2 regions of the Mesorhizobium sp. M2A.F.Ca.ET.039.01.1.1 genome follow, and region 1 is predicted to be linked to the other one. Evidence: riboswitches for the same ligand, from Rfam matches in the RefSeq annotation. Region 1 holds a riboswitch; the other holds the start of a gene.
What was found. A riboswitch is a leader RNA that binds a small molecule or an ion and turns the genes downstream of it on or off. The one in region 1 is predicted to bind cobalamin.
Positions count from the first base shown of each region.

Region 2: it holds a riboswitch for cobalamin, as region 1 does, so the genes downstream of both, EOA24_RS21975 (aromatic ring-hydroxylating dioxygenase subunit alpha) here and EOA24_RS13195 (CbtB domain-containing protein) in region 1, are expected to answer to the same signal.

Region 1 covers NZ_RZRY01000135.1:19-10,550, forward strand. Annotated here, with positions in the region: partial or broken gene EOA24_RS13160 (cation diffusion facilitator family transporter) at 1-1,081, shown strand, start outside; gene EOA24_RS13165 (sulfite exporter TauE/SafE family protein) at 1,078-1,791, shown strand; gene EOA24_RS13170 (DMT family transporter) at 1,801-2,748, opposite strand; gene EOA24_RS13175 (VOC family protein) at 2,966-3,370, opposite strand; gene EOA24_RS13180 (TetR/AcrR family transcriptional regulator) at 3,474-4,106, shown strand; gene EOA24_RS13185 (hypothetical protein) at 4,244-4,825, opposite strand; gene EOA24_RS13190 (CbtA family protein) at 4,976-5,716, opposite strand; gene EOA24_RS13195 (CbtB domain-containing protein) at 5,914-6,123, opposite strand; adenosylcobalamin (AdoCbl) riboswitch at 6,122-6,266, opposite strand; gene EOA24_RS13200 (histidine phosphatase family protein) at 6,352-6,927, shown strand; gene EOA24_RS13205 (PilZ domain-containing protein) at 7,068-7,340, shown strand; gene EOA24_RS13210 (DUF6428 family protein) at 7,576-8,097, opposite strand; gene EOA24_RS13215 (metalloregulator ArsR/SmtB family transcription factor) at 8,140-8,490, shown strand; gene EOA24_RS13220 (MIP/aquaporin family protein) at 8,523-9,221, shown strand; gene arsC (arsenate reductase (glutaredoxin)) at 9,218-9,640, shown strand; gene EOA24_RS13230 (GNAT family N-acetyltransferase) at 9,618-10,136, opposite strand; gene EOA24_RS13235 (MFS transporter) at 10,184-10,532, shown strand, end outside.
Region 2 covers NZ_RZRY01000314.1:10-6,477, reverse strand. Annotated here, with positions in the region: partial or broken gene EOA24_RS21995 (alpha-glucosidase) at 1-876, shown strand, start outside; gene ugpC (sn-glycerol-3-phosphate ABC transporter ATP-binding protein UgpC) at 911-2,023, shown strand; gene EOA24_RS21985 (DUF680 domain-containing protein) at 2,098-2,334, opposite strand; gene EOA24_RS21980 (DUF680 domain-containing protein) at 2,404-2,610, opposite strand; cobalamin riboswitch at 3,104-3,306, shown strand; gene EOA24_RS21975 (aromatic ring-hydroxylating dioxygenase subunit alpha) at 3,415-4,662, shown strand; gene EOA24_RS21970 (hybrid-cluster NAD(P)-dependent oxidoreductase) at 4,683-5,783, shown strand; gene EOA24_RS41760 (hypothetical protein) at 5,874-6,020, shown strand; partial or broken gene EOA24_RS21965 (oxidoreductase) at 6,061-6,468, opposite strand, start outside.

The sequences.
Region 1 (10,532 bases):
CATCGCCGACGCGACGACGGCCATCCCGCTCTGGATCGCCTTCGTGCTGGCGCGACGCGGGCCGACCCGAACGTTCACCTACGGCCTAGGTCGCGTCGAGGATCTTGCCGGCATCGTCATCGTGCTGATCATCCTGGCGAGCGCGCTGGTTGCCGGTTACGAAGCGATCGATCGCCTGTTCAATCCGCAGCCGGTCAGGTTCCTGGGCTGGCTCGCCGCTGCAGGCGTCATCGGCTTCCTCGGCAATGAGGCGGTGGCCGTCTTCCGCATCCGCGTCGGCCGTCAGATCAACAGCGCGGCCCTGATCGCCGATGGTTACCACGCGCGCACCGACGGGCTGACCAGCCTTGCCGTCGTTGCCGGCGCGGTCGGCGTCTGGCTTAGCTACCCGCTCGCCGACCCGATCATCGGCCTGCTGATCACCATCGCCATTTTCGGCATCGTCTGGCAGTCGGCGCGTTCGGTGCTGACGCGCATGCTCGACGGCGTGGAGCCGTGGCTGGTCGACGAGGTTCATCACGCCGCCGACCATGTCGCCGGGATCGACAGGGTGGTCCACGCGAGGGCCCGCTGGCTCGGCCATAAGCTGCATGTCGATGTGGAGGTCGCGGTCAATGACGGGCTGCTGCTCGCCGCCGCCAACAACATCGCCGCGTCGCTGAAGACGGAGCTCTTCGCGCACATTCCCGCGCTCGACGTCGCCACGGTGCGCTTTGCCGCGCCCGAGGGCGAGAGGGGTCACCATCACGCGCCTGACCCTTTCCTGGTGTCGGGCAAGCTGGCCAGCGGGCTGCTCGAGATCGTCGACACGCCCCAGGGCGAGCGCATGCGGCTGCGCCTCTCGCGCCACGCCGAGGGCCTGCAAGCGAACGTCGCCATCGAACGCGCCGGCGGCGCCGTCGAGAGCCTGCCGCTGTCGCCGGTCGGCGGCGATCATCACTACCTGCAAAGCCTTGTCGCGCCGGCCGAGCCGCATGAGTTCAGCGCCAGGCTGCAACTGGCGGCCGGTCAGGACAGCGAGGACCTGCCCTTCGCCATGGCCGAGCCGGAAGGCCACCAGCACGAGCACGCGCATGGATGATACAGGCGCTCTTTGACTACCAACGCGAGATTTACCTGGCGGTGGCGCAGCACCTCAAGGCGTTCGCCGGCGACGGCAACTGGCTTACGCTCCTTGCGGTCCTGCCGATGGGCGTCGTGTTCGGGGCGGCTCACGCGCTGACGCCGGGCCATTCGAAGACACTGCTAGCCGCCTATATCGCCGGCTCGCAGGTGAAATTGGCTCGTGGATTGCTCGCCTCGCTCGCCCTTTCCTTCACCCATATCACGCTGGCGGTGCTTATCGCGGTGCTGGCGCTGCCGCTCGTCTCGATCTCGCTGGGCAGCGTCGGCCGCGCTCCCGCGCTGGAAACGCTGAGCCGTGGGCTGCTCGGCCTGATCGGCGTGTGGATAATCTGGCGCGCGCTGCGCGGCCGTCATCATCATCACGTCCATGAGGGCGAAGCGGTCGGCTTCATGGCTGGACTGATCCCTTGCCCGCTGACGCTGTTCGTCATGACTTATGCCATTTCGCGCGGCATACCCTGGGCCGGACTTGTCTTCGCTGTCGCGATGATGGTGGGCGTCGCGATCACGCTCGGTATCGTCGTGCTGCTGGCGGTGCTGTTCCGCAGCGGGTCGGTAGCCGCGCTGGAACGGCTGGGATCGAGCACGGCCGGTGTGGCCACCTTTCTGGAGATCGCGACCGGGCTGATTCTGGTTGGCGCGGCATTGCATCAGATCTTCGGGTAGCGGAACGCGTCACCTCACGCTGATCAGCGCCGTGCCGGCGATGGCCAGCAGCGCGCCGGCCCAGGCGGTCGCGGTCGGCCTTTGGCCGCTGCGCAGCCACACCATCGGCAGGATGATGACCGGCGTCATCGAGGACAGCGTCGAGATGATGCCGACATTGCCGGTGCGCAACGCGGCCATCAGGCAGGACATGCCGAGCGAGGTGCCGACGAAGGCGGACAGCACGGCGAGTCCCACCGTGCCGAACTGCACGGCCTCCCTTTTGCCCTTGCCGAACGGCGTTGCCGTGAGCGCGATGAACAGGATGACGGCGAGGCCGGAACGCAGCGCCATGGCCGTGAACGGCTCGACGCCGGCCGCCATGGCGGGCCTGGCCAGAAGGGTGCCGATCGCCTGGCCGAGCGCTGTCGTGACGCCAAGCACGATGCCTGGTCCCATGCGGCCGGTGAGCGGCGGGCCCGGCACGGTGCTGACCGGCACGGTGGAAGGGGTGACGACCGGCATAGCCGGCGCCAGCTCGCCGCGCTTGAGGAAGCGCCGCGGCATGCCGATGGCAAGCACGATGCCCGCCAGCACCAGCGCCACGCCCAGCGCCTGCCAGCGGCTGATGGTTTCCTCGAGCACCAGATAGCCGAGCGCCAGCGCGAAGGGCGAGGTGAGCGAGAAGAGCAGCGCCGTGATCCGCGGGCCGACCGAATAGATGGTGGCGAAATAGGTCGTGCTGGCGATGCTGATGCCGGCGAAGCTCGACCCGGCGAGCAGCCAGAATTCCCTCGCGCCGATCGTGTGCCAGCCGCCGATCGCCAGCGACACAGAGCCGGTCATCACGAAAGTCGCGAGCATCTGCCAGCGGGCAAGCTGGAGCAGGGGAACGCGCCCCTTGAGCTCGCTGAGGAACATGGAGCTCAGCGCGCTGCACAAGGCGGCGGTGACGGCAAGGGCTTCGGAAAGGAGCATGGCTGCTGGCGGTTGCGGCGATTCCACCCAGGATTGGGCAGGCGCCGACGCTTACGCCAGCTCGCCGCAATGCGCCAGCCGGACCGGCGGCCGCAGGGGCATGCACCGAGATATCAAGTCGAGGACAATGGCGGGCTTGGCCCGAACACGGGAGCGACGGGGCGGGTGCCCCGCCGCTTCCAGGGTGTCGTTCCCGGCAAAGGGCGATACGGACGGTCTATTGCATGGCTGCGGGGTTCATCCACAGGAACTCCCAGACATTGCCATCCGGGTCTTCTATGTGACGGTTGAACATGAAGCCGAGATCCTGTGCCGGGTTGGGATCGGCGCGGCCGCCCGCTGCAACACCTTTCTCGATGACCGCGTTGACCGCGTCCTTGCTGTCGACGGTCAGCGCGATCAGCAATTGGCTCTCGCGCTTGGCATCGCCTATCGGACGGGCTGTGAACTGGCTGTAGTGCTGGTGCGTCAGCAACATGACCCCGATCGAATCGGAGAACATGATCGAGCTGGCCTGGTCGTTCGAGAACTGCGGGTTGAGCGTGCCGCCGATCGCGAGATAAAACTTGGTCGCTGGCTGCAGATCGCGCACCGGCAGATTGAGGAAGAGCATTTGGGTCATCGGGTTGAAACCTCCGTTTCATTGACGGGTACTAGTCAGTCTAGTACTGTCTCGATGGCTATCATACGGGAACGGTACCGTCTAGTACTGATAGAGGGGCGCTATGAAAATTGCTGTTGAGACCAGATCGGCCCGTAAGGATCGTGAGATCATCGAGGCGGCGACCGCCGCCTTCATCGCCAAGGGCTACGATGGGACCAGCATGGAGGAGATCGCCACCAGGGCGAGCGCTTCGAAGCAGACTGTCTACAAGCATTTCACGGACAAGGAGACGCTTTTCACCGAAGTCGTGGAGTCCACCGCTTCTCAGGTCAACGACGTTGTCGAGTCCGTGACGATGCTGCTTTCCGAGGCAAAATTCCTGGAGGGCGGCCTGCAGCAGCTTGCCCGGCGATTGACCACGACGCTGATGAACGACGAGTTGCTGAAGCTCCGGCGTCTGATTATCGCCAATGCCGATCGGATGCCGCAGCTTGGCCGTAGCTGGTACGACAAAGGCTTTGAGCGCATGCTTGCCTCGGTGGCGGAGTGCTTTGAAAAGCTCACCAGCCGAGGCTTGTTGCAGACCGGCGATCCCCGTTTGGCGGCCAGCCATTTCTTTGGCATGCTGCTTTGGATTCCGATGAACGAAGCGATGTTCACCGGAAGCAACCCGCGCTCGAAAGCCGACCTTGAGCGCCACGCCGATGCCTCGGTCGAAGCGTTCCTTGCCGCCTATGGGGCACGCTCGAAATAGTCGCGCCGCCTGGCACGATCTGCGCGGCGCAACGAGCCGCGTTACGTCGCCTGGTGTCGTAGGAGGTCGGCCGGCCTCAGTCAGTTGAGCAGCGCCTGAGAGTCCAACGCGATCGGCTAGGCGACGGCTGAATCGTTCTAGACGGTGCCGGCCCGCGGCGAGGGCAGACGGAAGATCGCCCAACTTGCGGCGGCGAGCGCCGCCATCGTGACCAGCAGCACCGCCAGGCTCGGCAGGTGGAACACCATGTCCCGCCATCTGGGCTCGATCACCGCGCCGGTGCTGAAGGCCTCACCGCTGAACTGGCACAGGATCCAGGACGCGCCGCTGCGCACCATGTCGGCGTCGATGTCGGAAATCAGCACTTTCGCCTGGCGCTCGGCTGCGGGCATCGTCGCCATATAGGTGAGCAGCGCCTTGGCGGTGGCGAGATAGGCGTGGCTGCATTCGTTGAACGGGCTCTCCTCGTCGCCGAGGCTTCCCGGCATCAAGCCCCAGAGGCAGTAGGTGTATTGCAGATTGCCGTGATTGTAGAGCCGCCGGAAGGTCGGGTCGGTCACGGTCTGGCGTTGGGCAAAATCCAGGATGTCGCCACGATAGCGCGCGATCACAGCCATCTGGCCGTGGGTTAGGCTGGGGATCTGGATGCCTGGGGGAGGCGGAGCGGAGGAGCCACTATGCGCCTGCGCCGAGGCTGCCGCCAGCAGGGCGAGCAGCACTGCAACCGAGCAATTCCAGGAAAATTGTGCCGCGGTTTTCCGTCCGGAATTGCGAGAAAACAGAAGACCAAAGCGGCTCAGCCCTCGTGTCGACCGTTGAGCCGCTTTGGCCGCCAGGGCACGGAACCGTGGCGGCCAACGCATGGGAGTTCAAGCGTAGCGGCGGGCGGGGCCGCGCTGGTCGCGCACGGCGACCACGCGCTCGGCAACCGCGCCGAAGCCGAGCCCGACGACGGTCCACAGCACCAGCTGGATGCCGAGCGAGGCGACGCGGAACTGCCACAGCACCGTCGCCGAGAAGTTCTCCGGCACTTCGTTGATGTCGGGCAGCGCCGCCTTCACCAGCGCGAAGACGACGAGGAAGGCGAGCCCAGCGACGATCGAGGCATTCCAGGCGCCGAGCTTGCTCCATAGCCGCTGCGCCAGGCCCACCGCCGCCACCATCGCGGCGATCGAGATGACGATCATGATGAAGAACAGTTCGGTGCGGTAGGCGATGGTTTCGGGATTGCCGACCGCGGGCGGGTTGGCCGGGTATTTGAGGCTCGGAACCACGATCACGGCAAGGAAGCCGAGCAGCGCCAGCAGCGCCGAGGTGCTGCGCGGGCCGAGCGAGCCCAGCCGGCCATAGGCATAGGCGAAGACCAGCGAGAACAGCCCGCCAAGCGCCGCGCCATAGACCAGCACGCCGGTCGCCAGACCGATGCCTGCCTGCGTGACGCGGCTGACCATCTCGGGCTCCGGCGCCTCGCCGGCGGCCTGCGCCTGCTGTTCCTCGAAGGCGATCGCCTTGTCGACCTGCGGCTCGCCATAGACGCGGGCGAAGGCGAACGCCAGAATCCCCGCCACTAGCCCGACAAGCATGCCGCGCAGCAAAAGTTTTCCGACCATGTCAGAGTCCCTTCAAGCAATTTCCCGGAAAAATTGAGCGTTTTCCGCCCGGAATTGCATTAGGCCAAATCTCAGAACGGCATCAGCGATGCCGAAGCCGCTCCAGAGCAATTCCAGGAAAAGTGTGCAACGGTTTTCCGTCCGGGATTGCGCGTCAGACCAAAACCTAGGACGGTTCAGCCTTCGCTGAACCGATCCTAATGGCAGGGGAAGCCGAGCAGGTGGCGGCCGTCATGCACGAATTCATGCACCATCGTGCCGCGGATCAGCGAGGTCGCGCCTTCTTCCGCGCCGACGAAATAGATCATCAGCATCAGCATCAGGCCGGCGAAGATTGCCCAGGGCAGAAGCTCGCGGACGGGAATCGCAACCGGGCCGTAGGTCGGGGCGAAAGTGGTGTCGGACATTTGACCTCCTGTGGGATGCTGCGTCCCGTTGATCCAACTGTGCTGCGGGATAAGGCCTGACTTTCGGCTGGTGCCGATCACAGTGGCGCGACCGTGCCGGACTCGCACCGGCTTCCAATCCCGTATAGCGCTAAAACACTTGTCAGCACTTCGTTCGCCTGTCAACGACATGTAATGGCCAACGCGGCTTCGCCTGGCCGAAATTTCACTGGACCACGGAGTTTTGGGATGTTCGCCCGCCTGACGATGATCGCAAGCGGCGCGACGCAGGCCGCGCGCAAGGGCCGCTTTCCATCGGACGAGGCGCCGGAGCCGAGCGCCTTCGACCGCGCCGGCGCGATCGCTTCGTCGCTGCGCCGGGCCGACCGCGTCTGGACAAGTCCGGCGCTCGCCGCGCGCAGGACGGCCGAGGCGCTTGGCCTTGACGCGACCGTCGAGCCGCTGCTTGCCGAGCAGGATTTCGCGCGCTGGGCCGGCAAAAGCTTCGAGGAGGTGCAGGCCGAGGACCCGGCAGGCATGGCGGCCTGGGTTGCCGATCCGGACGCCGCACCCCATGGCGGCGAATCGCTTGCCGCCGTCGCCCGGCGGGGTGCCGCGCTGATGGAGCGGCTGGCCGGCGAGGGGGGCGGCCACACCGTCGCGCTCACCCATGCCGTGCCGATCCGCGCCGCCATCGTGCATGTGCTGGGCGCGCCGCTCTCCTCGGTCTGGAAGATCGACATCGAGCCGCTGTCGCTCACCGAGTTCCGCAACGACGGCCGCCGCTGGGTGCTGCACGCGAGCGGGGTCGCCGGCGCGAGATAGCGCCGGAAACAGCTTTTCTGCTAATGGGCCGCGGTGCAGACGAATCCTGCTGTTTCAGCAACCGCTAACGGAACGGAAACGCCTTGCTGCTATGGTGCTGCCCAGTGGCGAGGAGAGCCTTGCCTTAGGAGCCGCCGGATATGGCCAATTATCCCGAGACCGAGCGCCGTCTTCATGCGCGCGAATTCGTGCTCAAGGAAGCCACGATCATTGCCGGTGCCGTCAGGATCGGCTGCTCGGTCAGGAATCAGCACGAGCAGGGCGCGGAGTTGCGCGTCGCCGCCGATACGGAGATCCCGGAACGCTTCCTGCTCGAGGTCCCAGCCGACGATATGACCTATCGCGCCTTGGTGCGGTGGCGGCGCAACGACCGCATCGGCGTGGCGCTCTACAGCAACGCGCCGAAGGACTGACGCGGTTCTCAGCAATTCGCGACTTGATCCTGTCCGGACGGCATGCAACCCGGCACATCGGGAACGCAACCGTGGCGCGTGCGTTCATGGGGGCCGATCAATTGGGATTCGTGCATGAGCAGGACAGCCGTTTGGGTGGCGCTGATCGCTATCATTCTCGTGGCCCTCTATTTGTTGCAGCACAATGGCATGATCAGATTCTAAAGCACGGCGGCGCTCTGCGCCGTTCGCCGGGTCAGCAGCAGCTGTTCTCTCCGCAGCACGGCTTGCCAGCGGCCGCCTGTTCCTTCAGCCAGCGGTCACGCGGCTTGCAGCTCGCTGGCCGTGGCGAAAGCACGACCTCGATAGCGCCGCCAACGACGCTTGGCTGGGCTGCGCGGTGCAGCTCCATCGGGCGGATCCCGTCGCTGACCTCGAAGGTCAGCTTCGCCGACTGGTCGAGAGCCACGTGATCCGAGACCTTGCGGATGATCGCCGCGAACTTGCCGGCCGGCATATGGACCGGCCCGCCTTCGTCCACGTCCCATAGCTGGACGAAGATCTCCGACCATGATTCCGGATTGGCCTCGCAATCCAGCGCCGAGAACTGGCCCGCCTTCACCTCGGTGACATGATAGCCTGGCTTAACCGTCTGCCCGTCATAGCGGAACACCAGCGGCCTGTCCTTGTAGTCGGCCAGCGCGCCCAGCAGGTCGCCGATGGTCAGGTCGGAGGGGTCGATCGGGGCGGCGTTTTTATGATTGTCAGAAGACAGCATGTCGGCTATTCCTCATTTCAATATTTCAAGGATTATCGAAACGTGGATGAACGTCAAGCCCTGATCGCCTTTGGCGCGCTGTCGCAGGAAACCCGCCTGCGCCTGCTGCGCCTGTTGGTCGTTGCCGGACCGGAAGGCATTTCCGCCGGCTCGCTCGCCGAACAGGTGGAGGTCTCGCCCTCCAATGTCAGCTTCCACCTCAAGGAACTGGAACGGTCCGGCCTCGTCACCGCGCGGCGTGATGCCCGCTCGATCGTCTACAGCGCCGAGTACGACGCGCTGTCCGGCCTGATCCGTTTCCTGATGGAGGATTGCTGCTCGGGCCGCCCGGAGATCTGCGCGCTGGCGCTTGCCGCGCCTTGCTGCCGGCCGGGCGAGGGGACCACGCAATGACTGCCGCGCCCTTGGCCCAGCATGGCAAACCGATGAGCGGCTTCGATCCATTGCGCCGGTTCGTCGCCGAAGCCCTGGGCACCGGACTGCTGGTGGCGACGGTCGTCGGTTCCGGCATCATGGCCGAGACGCTGACGCACGACACCGCGCTGGCGCTGCTCGGCAACACGCTCGCGACCGGCGCCATGCTGGTGGTGTTGATCACCATCCTCGGTCCGATCTCCGGCGCGCATTTCAATCCCGCGGTTTCGCTGGTGTTCTGCCTCAACCGGTCTCTGCCTGCCCGCGATCTCCCTGCCTATATCGCCGCGCAATTCGCCGGCGGCGTCGCCGGCACCATCGCCGCGCATCTCATGTTCGCCCTGCCGGTTCTGGAGGTCGCGACGAAGCCGCGGACCGGGCCGGCGCAGTGGTTTTCCGAAGGCGTCGCGGCGTTCGGCCTTGTCGTCGTCATTCTCGCCGGCCTGCGCTTCGAGCGGCGGACCGTGCCGTGGCTGGTCGGGCTCTATATCACGGCGGCCTATTGGTTCACCGCGTCCACGTCCTTCGCCAATCCTGCGGTTGCCGTTGCGCGGTCGCTCACCAACAGCTTCTCCGGCATCAGGCCGGTCGATCTGCCGGGCTTCATCGTCGCCGAGCTGCTAGGCGCCCTGATCGCGCTTGCGCTGATGGGCTGGCTCCTCAAGCCCGAAACCGTTCAGCAATCCCATCCCCTGAAAGCAGAACCATGACGGTCACGATTTACCACAATCCCGCTTGCGGCACCTCGCGCAACACGCTCGCCATGATCCGCGCCAGCGGCGAGGAGCCCGTGGTGATCGAATATCTGAAGACGCCGCCGAGCCGCGAGCGGCTGCTCGAACTGATCGCGGGGATGGGGATCACACCCCGCCAGTTGCTCCGGGAGAAGGGCACGCCTTACGACGAGCTCGGTCTCGCCGGCCCGAAATGGAGCGACGAGGAACTGATCGATTTCATGCTCGCCCATCCGATCCTCATCAACCGGCCGATCGTCGAGACGCCCAAGGGCACGAGGCTCTGCCGGCCGTCGGAAGCTGTGCTGCCGCTGCTGGACAATCCGGTGTGCGAATTCGTCAAGGAAGATGGCGAGAAAATACGTCCATCGCTTAGGGCGTCAGGTGCTTCATGAAGTAGATGGACGCCCTTGGTTTGCCGAACGGGTCGACGAAATGATGCGGCACGACGCCGACTTGCCGCCAGTTCATGCGCCGATAGAGCCGCTCGCTCGCTCCGCCCTCGGCGGTGTCGAGAAGGAGAAGGGTGCGCTTTCTCGACCTGGCTTCGTCTTCCACCGATGCCATGAGCGCTGAACCGATGCCTTGTCGCTGGAAATCTCGATGCACGAGCAGCATGTAAACCTCCGCCCGGTGCAGCGCATTCGGTTCCGGCGACAGATAGAGCTGGACGGTGCCGACGAGATTGTCCTCGACATAGGCGCAGATGAGGAGACGTTCCCCGTTCGTCAGCGAGGGGAAGATGCCTTGCCAATAGGACCGGGCTTGGTCGACGTCGAACGGCAGTACGAAGCCGACGAGCGCCCCGTCCTCGATGCTCTGCATCAAGAGCCCGGCGAGGGCGTCGAGTCGCGCCGTTGCTCCGGCCTCGTCGATTACCGCGATACGCATGTGCGCTCCCCTTCGAGGCTCGATAAATAGTGGGCTTTGAGCGATCCGTGAAGATTGAAGCGCCTGCGCCCGTCCCCCGCAACCGCCACGTTCTCGTCACGGCCCTCGGAATCACGCAGATCATCGCCTGGGGATCGTCCTACTATCTGCCCGCGGTCCTTGCCGCGCCGATTGCAAAGGACACCGGCTGGTCGCTCGCATCGGTCGTTGCCGGGTTATCCTGCGGGCTGCTGCTTGCCGGGCTTGTGTCCCCCATCACGGGCCGGCTGATCCAGCGCCATGGCGGCCGTCCGGTGCTTGCCGCCGGCTCGCTGCTGCTGGCGGCCGCGCATTCGTTGCTGGCGATGGCAACCGCCTATCCGCTTTACCAGGTTGCCTGGCTGCTGATGGGCATCG
Region 2 (6,468 bases), on a different contig from region 1:
TTCCTCGAGCGCTTCCGCGCGCTTCTGGACGAATATCCGGCACAGGCCGCCGTCGGCGAGGTCGGTGACTCGCAGCGCGGCCTGGAAGTGGTCGCCGCCTACACCGCCGACGGCAAGCGCGTGCACATGTGCTATTCCTTCGACTTCCTGGCGCCGGAGAAGATCAGCGCGGCGAAAGTGCGCGCGGTGCTGGAGGCCTTCGGCCGGGTCGCCAGCGACGGCTGGTCGTGCTGGGCCTTCTCCAACCATGACGTGATGCGGGTCGCCTCGCGCTGGGCCGCCAACGAGACGGACCCGACCGCCTATCTGAAGGTGATCTCGGCGCTTCTGATGTCGCTGCGCGGCTCGGTATGCATCTACCAGGGCGAAGAACTCGGCCTTGGCGAAGCGGAGCTGAAGTTCGAGGACCTGCAGGACCCCTACGGCATCCGCTTCTGGCCGGAGTTCAAGGGCCGCGACGGCTGCCGCACGCCGATGGTGTGGGAGGCCGCGGCCAAGAATGGCGGCTTCTCGACCGCCAAGCCCTGGCTGCCGGTGCCGGGCAGGCACCTGTCGCAGGCCGTCAACGTGCAGCAGGGCGATGCAAGCTCGCTGCTCGAGCATTACCGCCGCTTCCTCGCCTTCCGGCGCCAGCATCCGGCGCTGGGCAAGGGCGATATCGACTTCATCGAAAGCGATGGCGATACCGTCGCCTTCACGCGCCGCGAGGGCAATGAGCGGATCGTCTGCGCCTTCAACCTCGGCAGCAAGCCCGCCGAGGTCAATCTCGGCCAAGGCTCGCTGAAGCCCTTGCCCGGACATGGCTTTTCGGGACAGACTGGCAGCGGGCCGGTCCGCCTCGGCGGATACGGCGCCTGGTTCGGGCGCATCGACTGAACTTGCAGATAGAGATCAACGGAAGGAGAGAACCATGGCCGATGTCACGCTCAACCAGGTGAGGAAATCATACGGCAACCTCAATATTCTCCACGGCATCGACCTAGACATCAAATCGGGCGAGTTCATCGTCTTCGTCGGACCGTCGGGATGCGGCAAGTCGACCTTGCTGCGGTCGATCGCCGGTCTCGAGGAGATCACCGGGGGCGAACTGAAGATCGACGGCGAGGTGGTGAACGACGTGCCGCCGTCGAAGCGCGGCATCGCCATGGTGTTCCAGTCCTATGCGCTTTATCCGCATATGACCGTCTACGACAACATGGCCTTCTCGATGAAGATCGGCAAGGAAAGCAAGGCGGAGATCGACAAGCGGGTGCGACAGGCGGCGGAGATCCTGCAGCTCACCAAATATCTCGATCGCCTGCCCAAGGCGATGTCGGGCGGCCAGCGCCAGCGCGTCGCGATCGGCCGCGCCATCGTGCGCAACCCAAAAGTGTTCCTGTTCGACGAGCCGCTTTCGAACCTCGACGCAGCGCTTCGCGTCGCCACCCGCATCGAGATTGCCAAGCTCAAGGAATCGATGCCGAACACCACCATGATCTACGTCACCCACGACCAGGTCGAGGCGATGACGCTGGCGGACCGCATCGTGGTGCTGAAGGACGGCGTCGTCGAGCAGGTCGGCACGCCGATGGAACTCTACAAGCGTCCGGGCAATCTGTTCGTCGCCCAGTTCATCGGCTCGCCGGCGATGAACATATTGCCGGCAAAGATCGAGAAGGCCGGCAATCCGACCGTGGTCAGCCATGTCGGCGACCGCAAGGCGACGGTGCCGATCGCGACGCCTGCTTCGGCGAATGGCGCGGCGGTCAGCTTCGGCGTGCGGCCGGAGGATCTCGCGATCGCCACCGGTTCCGATTACCTCTTCGAGGGCAAGGTCGACTATATCGAGCAACTCGGCGAGGTTCAGCTCGTCTATATCGATATCGGCCGCGCAGACCTGCCGCTGGTCGCCAAGCTGCCGGGCAATGTCGAGGTCAAGCGCGGTGAGACGCTGCGGCTCAACGCAAGCGCCAGCGATCTGCATATTTTCGACGCCGACGGCCATTCCTTCACGCTGCATCGCGAAGAGGCGAAGGCAGCCTGAGCGCAGAGCCGCTGCGGCAAAGAGAAGCGGCGGGCCCTGGCCCGCCGCTCCTGTTTTCAAATCACGGTCGGCTGTTAACGATTGCCGAAGTGGTCGCGGTCGCTGCCCTGCTGCGGAGCCGACTTCTGCGCGTCGCGGGACGAATTCAGCAGCTTGTAGACAGGCGAGTCGGTGCCGATCGACGAGGTGCGGGTCGTATCCACGGCGGGAGCCGGCTGGTTGACTCCGCTGTTGCCGTGATTGTCGCTGCCCGCAAAAGCAGCCGAGGAAACGGCCATGAGAGCCGCGGTGGCAAGAATGATCTTTTTCATCTCAGTACTCCTGAATTTCCTGATCCGACCGAGGCGACGGGCAAACCCGTCGCCGTTCGAAGTCGGCTGTTAGTTGTTACCGAAAAGGTTGCGGTCGGCGCCCGTGGTGACAGGCTTCTGTTCAGCCGGTTCGGACTTGCGGACCGAGGCTGTGTAAGAAGAGTCGACCGTGGCGGCCGGCGGGTTGGCAGCCTGCGCGTTGTAATTGTCGCTACCGGCAAAGGCGCTGCCGGAAATTGCCAGAAGGGCGGCGGCAGTGAGAACAATCTTTTTCATTTTTGCTACTCCAGTATTTTTATTCAGTCCGTCTAGCGGCGTGTCTTGGGAATGAAATCGCGTCGTTCGGACAGCGCTCATTTGGGTGAGCCGACTGCGGGATTCCAATCACGAAGTTTTTTCGTCTGGACCATGAATCCGCCTCTTGAAGTTTTCATAAGCATGCCTACAACCATTTTTTTGCTAAGTTCAATCAATGACTTATGTGATTTATGCTGCTGGCTCACCAAGTGTGTCGGAGCGCCAACGTTCACAGCGTTCTGCACGCACCGTCAACAGAAACGAACCGTTCGGTTCGATTTTAGAATCTGCTAATAGTCACTTTTTGATACTGTTAACCATCAACGACGCTCCCGAACCTCGTCCGGGAGCACCCCTGGAAGCCGGTGGCATGGCGAGAAGGACGAGAATCGGCAACGTGAACACGCCGCCCATTGTCGCGCCGTATGGATGCGATGTCGTTTTCATGCCGACGGGAAACCGGCCGTCGTGGTTAGATCAGGCCATCTCAGGTGCCGCTTCGTCGCGACGAGGCGGAGAATTGGGAAGCCGGTCGAAATCCGGCGCTGCCCCCGCAACGGTGGTGGAGTGAGGTCGCAACGGGAGACCACTGGGCCATGGGCCTGGGAAGGTGTTGCGACCGCCCGCGAGGGCAACTCCAAAGCCCGGAAACCAGCCAGAGACATTTTGAACTCGACTGATCGCGGTGGGCGGTCAAGAGGCGGACGGCGCGTGCCCGGCCCTGCCGGTGGCGGTCGTTCTTCTCCATCACCACCAGTTCAGTCCTTGATGCGAGGACAGGACATGGATGCGCGCAACGACATGCTGAGGCTCCTGCAGAGCCGCAAGCAGGGCTACTCGCTTGAGCAGCCCTTCTACACCGATCCCGACTATTTCAAGCTCGATATGGAGCTGATCTGGCATCGTGACTGGTTGTTCATCGGCCATGATTGCGAGCTGCCGAAACCAGGCAGCTACATCACCGTTCAGATCGGCGATTATCCGGTGGTGCTGGTCCGCGACCAGAAGGGAAGGATCAACGCTTTCCACAACTCCTGCCGGCATCGCGGCAGCCGCCTGTGCAACACCGACAAGGGCACCGCCGCCAAGCTGGTCTGTCCCTACCATCAGTGGACTTACGAGCTCGACGGGCGGCTGCTGTTCGCGCGCCAGATGGCGGACGGCTTCGACAAGAGCCAGTTCGGACTGAAGCCCGTGGCCTGCGAGAGCGTCGGCGGCTACATCTTCATTTGCCTGGCAAAAGAGCCGGCCGACTTCGCGCCGATGCGCGCCATGATCGAACCCTATGTCCTGCCGCACCGGCTGAGCGAGGCGAAGGTCGCGTTCGAATCGACGATCGTCGAAAAGGGCAACTGGAAGCTCGTCTGGGAAAACAACCGCGAGTGCTATCATTGCGCCGGCAACCATCCGGAACTGTGCAAGACTTTTCCGGAAGCGCCGACGGTGACAGGTGTGCAAGGCGCCGACAGCGATCCGGAAATGCTTGCGCACTGGGCGAAATGCGAGGCGGCGGGTCTGCCGAGCCGGTTCCGGATCGATCCGGCCGGGCAATACCGCGCAACGCGCGCGCCGCTGCTGCGCGACGCCGTCAGCTACACGATGAGCGGCAGACGCGCCGTGACGAAAAACCTGTCCGCCAGCGTCGCCGCCTACCGCATCGGCACGTTGATGCACTACCATTACCCGACCACGTGGAACCACATCCTCATCGATCACGCCGTCACCTTCCGTGTGCTGCCGATCAGCGCCACCGAGACCGCGGTGACGACGAAATGGCTGGTCCACAAGGACGCGGTGGAAGGCGTCGACTACGATCTGGCAGAACTCACCCATGTCTGGACCGAGACCAACGATCAGGACCGCCGCATCGTCGAGGAAAACGCGCTCGGCATCCTGTCGCCGGCTTACGAGCCTGGTCCCTATTCCGAGTTGCATGAGGGCGGTGTCATCCAGTTCGTCGAGTGGTACGCCTCCTTCATCGGTCCGCGCCTTGCCGAAGGCGGTCGCCCGGCGTTGCGCAGCGTCGCCTGAAGGCTAAGGAGATGAACGCGATGACGGATCTCGGCCTCTATCGCCATCTCGACGAGATGGCGCCCTGGAACGACAGGCTGCAGGTGCTGGAAGTGATCGGCGTCAGCGACGAGGCGCCGCAGGTGAAGACGTTCACCTTCCGCTCCGACAATCAGACCTGGTTCCGCTACAAACCCGGGCAGTTCGTGACGCTGGAATTGCCGACGGCCGACGGGCCGCTGATGCGGACCTACACGCTGTCGTCCTCGCCGTCGCGGCCGTTCTCGATCGCGGTGACGGTGAAAGCGCAAGCCGACAGCGTCGGCACGCGCTGGATGTTCGACAATCTGAAGCCCGGCGTCCATGTGAAGGCCTACGGGCCGACCGGCGATTTCTCGCTGCACAGCCATCCAGCGGCCAAATATCTGTTCATTTCGGCCGGTTCCGGCGTCACGCCGATGATGTCGATGCTGCGCTGGCTGAACGACTGCGCGCCCTGGACCGATGTCGGTTTCGTCAATTGCGCGCGGCGGCCGGAAGAGATCATCTTCCGCAAGGAGCTCGAACTGCTCGGCAGCCGCATGCCCGGCCTGTCGCTCGACTTCATGATCGAGGAGCGGTCGAGCCGCGAGGGCTGGTTCGGCCATATGGGCCGCATCGACGCGATCCGGCTGCCGCTTCTGGCACCCGATTTCCGCGAGCGGGAAATCTTCTGCTGCGGGCCGGACCCCTTCATGCGCGCCGTGCGCCAGATGCTGGAGGCCGCCGGCTTCGACATGAGCCGCTACCATCAGGAGAGCTTCGCGGCGCCGGCCGTGGAAGAAGTCCCGGCGCCGTTCGCGATGCCGGCCGGCGACGAAGCCAAGCCGCTCGCCGAGGCGGTGACGCCGGTCCGCTTTTCGCTTTCAAACGTCGATGCGGAATGCGTCCCCGGACAGACCGTGCTGCAGACGGCGCGCGCTTCGGGCGTCAGGATCCCGGCGGCCTGCGAGTTCGGTCTCTGCGGCACCTGCAAGGTGAAAAAGGTCTCCGGCGAGGTTTCGATGAGCCACAATGGCGGCATTCTCGATCACGAGATCGATGACGGCTATATCCTGGCCTGCTGTTCGAGGCCGTTGTCGGCGCTGGACATCGAGGCCTGAAGGCTTGTCGGTCGAGGCAAGGGCCGTTGCGGGAACACCCTCGCCGGCCGCTGTCCTGCCGAACAGAAGTTCAGTGCCCGGAGGCGTCTCGTGGCGAAGGCTCGCCGAGCAATCGGCGCGCCGGATCAGGATGATTTTCCGTTGAATCGCCATCCTGATCCAGCTCTTTGTTGGAGCATGATCTCTTCCGAAAACCGGTTCCCACTTTCCGGGATCATGCTCTTTGTTGAAGCATGATCCCTCCCGAAAACCGGCACCCACTTTTCGGGATCATGATCTAAACCCCGTAGCGCTCGGTGCGGATGATCCCCGCCGGAACGCCGGCGCCGATCAAGGCGTCGGCGGCGGCCGAGACGAACGCATTCGAGCCGCAGACATAGGCGAGCCTTGGCGTCTTGGGCAGGCGCTCGACGGCCTGCGCCATCATGCGGGCGTCGACGCGCCGGGAATAATCGGAGGGCCGCCTCGCCGGTTCGCGGGTCAGCGTCAAAACCAGGTCGAATCCGTCGCGACGGTCGTCGAGGCCGATCAGCTCGTCGCGGAAGATTACCTCGTCCCAGACCCGCGCCGAAAACACCAGCGCGACGGGCACCGCCGTGTTGCGCAGCGTGCGATGACGCACCATCGCCATCAGCGGCACAACGCCCGAGCCGCCGCCGACCAGAAGGATCGGCCCGCCGTCGCT